Regions from separate parts of the Streptomyces sp. NPDC037242 genome, predicted to be linked through region 1. Evidence: riboswitches for the same ligand, from Rfam matches in the RefSeq annotation. Region 1 holds a riboswitch; the other holds the start of a gene.
What was found. Region 1 has a riboswitch for S-adenosylmethionine ahead of thrC (threonine synthase). Riboswitches for the same ligand answer to the same signal wherever they lie in the genome.
Positions count from the first base shown of each region.

Region 2: another riboswitch for S-adenosylmethionine. It lies ahead of ACZ7GJ_RS17795 (aminotransferase class V-fold PLP-dependent enzyme); the one in region 1 lies ahead of thrC (threonine synthase).

Region 1 covers NZ_JBVJUY010000004.1:105,704-109,106, forward strand. The annotation lists gene ACZ7GJ_RS07305 (alpha,alpha-trehalose-phosphate synthase (UDP-forming)) at 1-14, opposite strand, end outside; gene ACZ7GJ_RS07310 (glucosyl-3-phosphoglycerate synthase) at 78-1,028, opposite strand; SAM riboswitch class I at 1,215-1,371, shown strand; gene thrC (threonine synthase) at 1,389-2,663, shown strand; gene ACZ7GJ_RS07320 (MoaD/ThiS family protein) at 2,700-2,975, shown strand; gene ACZ7GJ_RS07325 (cold-shock protein) at 3,385-3,403, shown strand, end outside.
Region 2 covers NZ_JBVJUY010000013.1:124,534-127,936, forward strand. The annotation lists gene qcrB (cytochrome bc1 complex cytochrome b subunit) at 1-290, shown strand, start outside; gene trpD (anthranilate phosphoribosyltransferase) at 475-1,539, shown strand; SAM riboswitch class IV at 1,619-1,735, shown strand; gene ACZ7GJ_RS17795 (aminotransferase class V-fold PLP-dependent enzyme) at 1,955-3,343, shown strand; gene ACZ7GJ_RS17800 (hypothetical protein) at 3,356-3,403, shown strand, end outside.

The sequences.
Region 1 (3,403 bases):
ACCTGAGAAGCCATGCGGCGAACCTAGCCCGGCCCGTGCCCGCTCAAACGTCAGTTCCTCCCGGGCGCTTTCCCCGGTTACGCCACACGACGGCGCGCGTACTCCTCGATGTCGCGCATCGGCGGCCGCTCCTCGGTGTCCACCGCGTACGTGTGCGGGACGAAGCCGTCCGGGCCGCGCTCGAACTGCGTCAGCTCCGGCCGTACGAGGTGCCCGCGCGAGAGCCGCAGCTGGGCGGTGCGGTAGATCGCCGCGGCCATCCGGCCCAGCGCCTGGCCGTCCTGGTGGCGGTGCAGGCGCACCCCCACGTCCACCTGGGCCAGCGCGTCGAGCCCGACCGTGTGCAGCGCGTCCACCAGCAGGCCCAGCTCGACGCCGTACCCCACGGGGAAGGGCAGCCGCTCCAGCAGGGAGCGGCGTACGGCGTACTCACCGCCCAGGGGCTGGACGAAGCCGGCGAGTCTCGGCCAGTGCAGGTTGAGCAGCGGGCGCGCCACCAGCTCGGTGACCCGCCCGCCCTGGCCGGGGGCGTCGCCGAGCGGGCGGTCGTACATCGCCTTGACGAACTGCACGTCCGGATCGGTCAGCAGCGGCCCCACGATCCCGGACACGAAGGCGGCGGAGAAGTCGCGCAGGTCGGCGTCGACGAAGCACACGATGTCGCCGGTGGTGGCCAGCAGCGAGCGCCACAGCACCTCGCCCTTGCCGTGCAGGGGCGGGATCCGCGGCAGGATCTCGTCGCGGTGCACCACCCGGGCGCCGGCCTTCGCGGCGACCTCCGCGGTGCGGTCGGTGGAGCCCGAGTCGATCACGACGAGCTCGTCCACCAGGGGGACGGGCAGTCCCTCGATCAGATCGCGCCGGATCACCTCGACGATGTCGCCGACCGTCGCCTCCTCGTCGAGCGCGGGCAGCACCACGCTGACCGTGGTCCCCGCTGCCCGCTTGGCGGAAAGCAGCTGGTCGAGCGGTCGGTCGGCGGCGGACCAGGAGCGGTCTGCCAGCCAGCGCTCCACCTCTTCCAGCACCTTCTGCACTCCTTGGTTCATCCGTGGTTTCGACCGAAATGTGATCCATCTCGCGGTTCGGACGGCTGTCTCAACCGCCCGGACCTTCGGTTACAGTCTTGAACAACGCGAAGGTCCACCGCATGCCGGGGGTCCCCGCGTACAAACGCACCGGCGCGCCATGGAACGCGTGTGCCGGTGCCATACCGCTCATCCAGAGGGGCAGAGGGACACGGCCCGTTGAAGCCCCGGCAACCCTCCAGTCGGTTCTCGCGATGCGTATTTGCGCACTCCCGCGAGGTCCCCGGCTAGGGAAGGTGCCAATTCCGTCTCATGGCGAAGTGCGCCATGGGGAAGATGAGGAGAAAGGGCCTCGCCATCATGGCTGCACAGACTGTTGCCACCTCTGTCGATCTCGGACCTGCCACCGGCCTTTCCTGCCGCGAGTGCGGAACCCGCTTCGAGCTCGGTCCGATCTTCGCCTGCGCCGAGTGTTTCGGACCGCTGGAAGTCGCCTACGACCTCCCCCTCGGTGACCCCGAGGCGCTGCGCGCGGCGATCGAGGCCGGCCCCCAGAACATCTGGCGCTACGCGCCGCTGCTGCCCGTCCCCGCGGACGTGGCCTCCAAGCCGAGCCTGAACCCCGGCTTCACCAAGCTCGTGGACGCGGCCAACCTGGCCAAGGAGCTCGGCGTCACCGGCAAGCTCTACGTCAAGGACGACTCCGGCAACCCGACGCACTCCTTCAAGGACCGCGTCGTGGCCATCGCCGTCGAGGCCGCCCGCGCCTTCGGCTTCACCACCCTGTCCTGCTCCTCCACGGGCAACCTGGCCGGCGCCGTCGGCGCCGCGGCCGCCCGGGCCGGATTCCGCTCGTGCGTGTTCATCCCGCACGACCTGGAGCAGGGCAAGGTCGTCATGGCCGGTGTGTACGGCGGCGACCTGGTCGGCATCGAGGGCAACTACGACGACGTCAACCGCTTCTGCTCGGAGCTCATCGGTGACCCGCTGGGCGAGGGCTGGGGCTTCGTCAACGTCAACCTGCGCCCGTACTACGGCGAGGGCTCCAAGACCCTGGCGTACGAGATCTGCGAGCAGCTCGGCTGGCAGCTGCCCGACCAGATCGTGATCCCGATCGCGTCCGGCTCGCAGCTGACGAAGATCGACAAGGGCCTCCAGGAGCTGATCAAGCTCGGCCTGGTCGAGGACAAGCCGTACAAGATCTTCGGTGCCCAGGCCGAGGGCTGCTCCCCGGTGTCCACCGCCTTCAAGGCCGGTCACGAGGTGGTCCGCCCGCAGAAGCCGAACACCATCGCCAAGTCGCTGGCCATCGGCAACCCGGCGGACGGCCCGTACGTCCTGGACATCGCCCGCCGTACCGGCGGCTACGTCGAGGACGTCAACGACGAGCAGGTCGTCGAGGCCATCAAGATCCTGGCGCAGACCGAGGGCATCTTCGCCGAGACCGCGGGCGGCGTGACCGTCGGCGTGACGAAGAAGCTCATCGAGAACGGGCAGCTCGACCCGGCGCTCACCACCGTGGTCCTGAACACCGGCGACGGCCTCAAGACCCTGGAGGCGGTGGCCGCGGACAGCGGCCAGACCGCCACCATCCGCCCGAGCCTGGACGCGTTCCGCGCCGCCGGCCTGGTCTGATCCTCTCTCCCTGCACACCGGAAAGGCAGAAGCGCCATGAGCGTCAACGTCCGCATCCCCACCATCCTGCGCACCTACACCGGCGGCAAGGCCGAGGTCCCCGCCGACGGCGCGACCCTCGCCGAGGTCATCGAGTCCCTGGAGAAGAGCCACCCGGGCATCGCCGCGCGCGTCCTGGACGACCAGGGCAAGCTGCGCCGCTTCGTGAACGTCTACGTCAACGACGACGACGTGCGCTTTGAGGGCGGGCTGCAGACGGCGACGCCGGAAGGCGCCGGCATCTCGATCATTCCGGCCGTCGCGGGCGGCTGATCCCGGTCGGCCGGAACCCGGCTGACACGTAAAACCTAGAATTGCCCCCTCCGCTAATAAGCGGAGGGGGCAATTCTGCTTGGTTGGGCGCGGTAGGGTTGGGGAAGTCCCCTCCGCTGTTCTTGCCCGCCGCATATGAGCGGGTCGCGTGAGGGTTGACATTGAGTCAACATGCAAGTGCCGTATGGGGTGTTTGCGGGGCTATGCCGGGTCCGAGTTGCCCGGGAAGATGCCAGCTTTTCACTCTATTTCAATCTTTCCCCGTGTCCAGAATTCTCGTCGGATTGACCTGTTGCAGACAGCAGCGGTGCGGATACATTCAGCCCCGGTCGAGGCGTTCCGGCGCAAGTTCTGACCCGGGACCGCGAAGTGCGGTCCTGCGCAAGGGCCAGTAATAGGGGAGTTAGGCATGGCTCAGGGCACCGTCA
Region 2 (3,403 bases), on a different contig from region 1:
TGCTGCACGGTCGCGAGACCGGCATCATCAAGCGCCTGCCGCACGGTGAGTTCGTCGAGATCCACGAGCCGCTCTCGCAGGGCAAGCTGCACACGCTCACCTCGTACGAGCAGTACAAGCCGGTCGAGATCGGCCCGACGGTCGACGAGAACGGTGTCGAGCGCAAGGTGAAGCTCACCGAGAAGCTCCGCGCGAAGCTGAGCAAGGGCTACTTCGGCGAGGACAACCAGATTCCGAAGCCCACGGTGGAGGAGTACAAGGAGATCCAGAGCGGCCACGGCCACCACTGATCCCCGCACGGCTTGACCGCATGAGGGACTGATTTAGGTCAGTCCTGGTGTCGCCACGGCGAGAGCCCCGTCCAATCATTGGACGGGGCTCTTTGCCGTTCACCTGCGCTGGATAGGCTGAGACCCTTCCCTATCGACGCGGGCGGCTAGCACGGGGGCGGCCCACCAGCAGCAGGAGCGGACCATGAACGTTGTGACCCCGGCAGGCGGCGACAGCGTGGCGGCCCGTGGCTGGCCGGGCGTCCTCGACGCCCTGCTGAGCGGCCAGGACCTGCACGCCGACGACACGGCCTGGGCCATGGACCGGATCATGCGCGGGGAGGCCACCGACGCCCAGATCGCCGGCTTCGTGGTCGCGCTGCGGGCCAAGGGCGAGACGGTCGCGGAGATCACCGGCCTGGTGCGCACCATGTACGAACACGCCAACCTGATCCAGGTGCCGGGCCGGACGGTGGACATCGTCGGCACCGGCGGCGACGGGGCCAAGACGGTGAACATCTCCACGATGTCGGCCGTCGTGGTGGCCGGTACTGGTGCCAAGGTGGTCAAGCACGGCAACCGGGCCGCGTCCTCCGCGAGCGGCTCCTCGGACGTCCTGGAGAAGCTCGGGGTGAACCTCGACCTCACCCCGCAGCGGGTGGTGGAGGTCGTGGAGGAGGCCGGGATCACCTTCTGCTTCGCCGTCAAGTTCCACCCGGCGCTGCGCCACGTGGCGGCGGCCCGCAAGGAGCTGGGCATCCGCACCACCTTCAACTTCCTCGGCCCGCTGACCAATCCGGCCCGTGTGCGGGCGCAGGCGACCGGTGTGGCCGACGCCCGGATCGCGCCCATCATGGCGGGCGTGCTGGCCGAACGGGGCTCCTCCGCGCTGGTCTTCCGCGGCGACGACGGCCTGGACGAGCTGACCACGACCGCGACCTCGCGGGTGTGGTGGGTCCGCGACGGCAAGGTCGCGGAGCAGACCTTCGACCCCCGTGACGTGGGCATCTCGCTGGTCGACGTCTCCGCGCTGGAGGGCGGGGACCCCTCGTACAACGCGGACGTCGCCCGCCGACTGCTGGCCGGCGAGACGGGCCCGGTCCGCGACGCCGTGCTGCTGAACTCGGCGGCCGCGCTGGTGGCCCTGGACCCCGGTACGGGCACGCTGGAGGAGGAACTGCGGGCCGGCATGGCCCGGGCGGCCGAGGCCATCGACTCGGGCGCGGCCCAGGCGGCGCTCACCCGATGGGTGCAGGCCAGTAACCGCTGATCATTTTCGGCCAAGATCCCGGTCCGGAATGTGGACCGGGGTCTTGCGCCGGGGGGATCTTGTGGCAGGATGCTCAGCAGGTCACGAGTGACAGCGTTTTGGCCCCGGCTTGCTGTCCGGCAACCCTCCTTCCGTGGCGGGGTGCCCCGGGTGATGACCAGGTCGTAGGCAGCGAGGTCTACGGCAAGCGCGGATCCCTCGACACCAGGGGTCCTGGTCTCTCGAGGAGTTCTTTCCGTGAGCAAGCGAATGCGATAGGGCGACTCCGCCCCCACTTCAACCCTCGGAACAGGGTCACTTTCGTGTACCCCCGTTCGTTTCCGAGGACTTTCCCGTACCCCGGACGGCCGTAGCGCCGTACCCGCGTACGGGCACTTTCGAAGCCATTCAGCCCTGCCTGCCGGGAGATACCGCCATGTCCGCATTCCTGAACGCCGCCACCAGCTCCGTCGTCGCCGCCGAGGCCGACCCCGCCTGCGCGGCGCCGCTGCCGGTCCTCGGCCGTGACGTCACCGTCCCGCTCGTCACCGGCGGCGAGGTCACCTACGCCGCCCTCGACTACGCGGCCAGCGCCCCGGCCCTGCAGCGCGTCTGGGACGACGTCGCCGCGTACGCCCCGTACTACGGCAGCGTGCACCGCGGCGCCGGCTACCTCTCGCAGCTCTCCACCGACCTCTTCGAGCAGAGCCGGGCCACGGTCGCCGGGTTCCTCGACTGCCGGCCCGCCGACCAGGTGGTCTTCACCCGGTCCACCACCGACTCCCTGAACCTCCTCGCCGCCGTGCTCCCGGCCGGCTGCCAGGTCTTCGTCTTCGAGACCGAGCACCACGCCTCGCTGCTGCCCTGGACGAACGCGCAGGTCACCTACCTCAACGCCCCCCGCACCCCGGACGAGGCCGTCGCCACCCTGGAGCGGGCGCTCGCCGACCGAGAGCCCTACGGCCCGGCGCTGGTCTGCGTGACCGGCGCGTCCAACGTCACCGGTGAGCTGTGGCCGGTGAAGGAGCTCGCCGCCGCGGCGCACGCCCACGGCGCGCGCATCGTCCTGGACGCCGCCCAGCTGGCCCCGCACCACCCCGTCTCGGTGCAGGACCTCGACGTGGACTGGGTCGCCTTCTCCGGGCACAAGCTGTACGCCCCCTTCGGCTCGGGCGTGCTGGCCGGCCGTGCGGACTGGCTCCAGCAGGCCGAGCCCTACCTGGCCGGCGGCGGAGCCTCCCGCAAGGTCGCCCGCCGCGAGGACGGCGGGGTGGACGTCGAGTGGCACACCACCGCCGCGCGGCACGAGGCCGGCTCCCCGAACGTCATCGGCGTGTACTCGATCGCCTCCGCGTGCAAGGCGCTCACCGAGGCCGGCTTCGACACCCTGGTCTCCCGCGAGCAGCAGCTCATCGCCAAGGTCCGCGAGGGCCTGGCAGAGGTCCCGGCGGTCCGGATCCTCTCCCTGTTCGGCGACGACGCCCCGCGCGTCGGCGTCATCTCCTTCGTCGTCGACGGCTGGAACAGCTCGCACTTCGCCGCCGCGCTGTCGGCCGAGTACGGGATCGGCGTGCGCGACGGGCTGTTCTGCGCCCACCCGCTGGTCCGCACCCTGCTGGGCAGCGAGCCGCAGGCCCAGGGCGAGTGCGGGGCCCCGGAGGCCGCCCCGGGCGAGCGCTCCCTGAACGCCATCCGCGTCAGCTTCGGCGCGGGCACGCCCGACGAGCACGTCGAGCGCTTCGTCCGCGCCGTGCGCGAGCTCGTCCAGGACGGTGCCAAGTGGCAGTACCGCACCGAAGAGGGCCGCTGCGTCCCGGCCGTGTGACAGGGTCTGGCCATGACGTACTGGGACCCGATACCCACAGCCCGCGCGGCGCGGACCGGA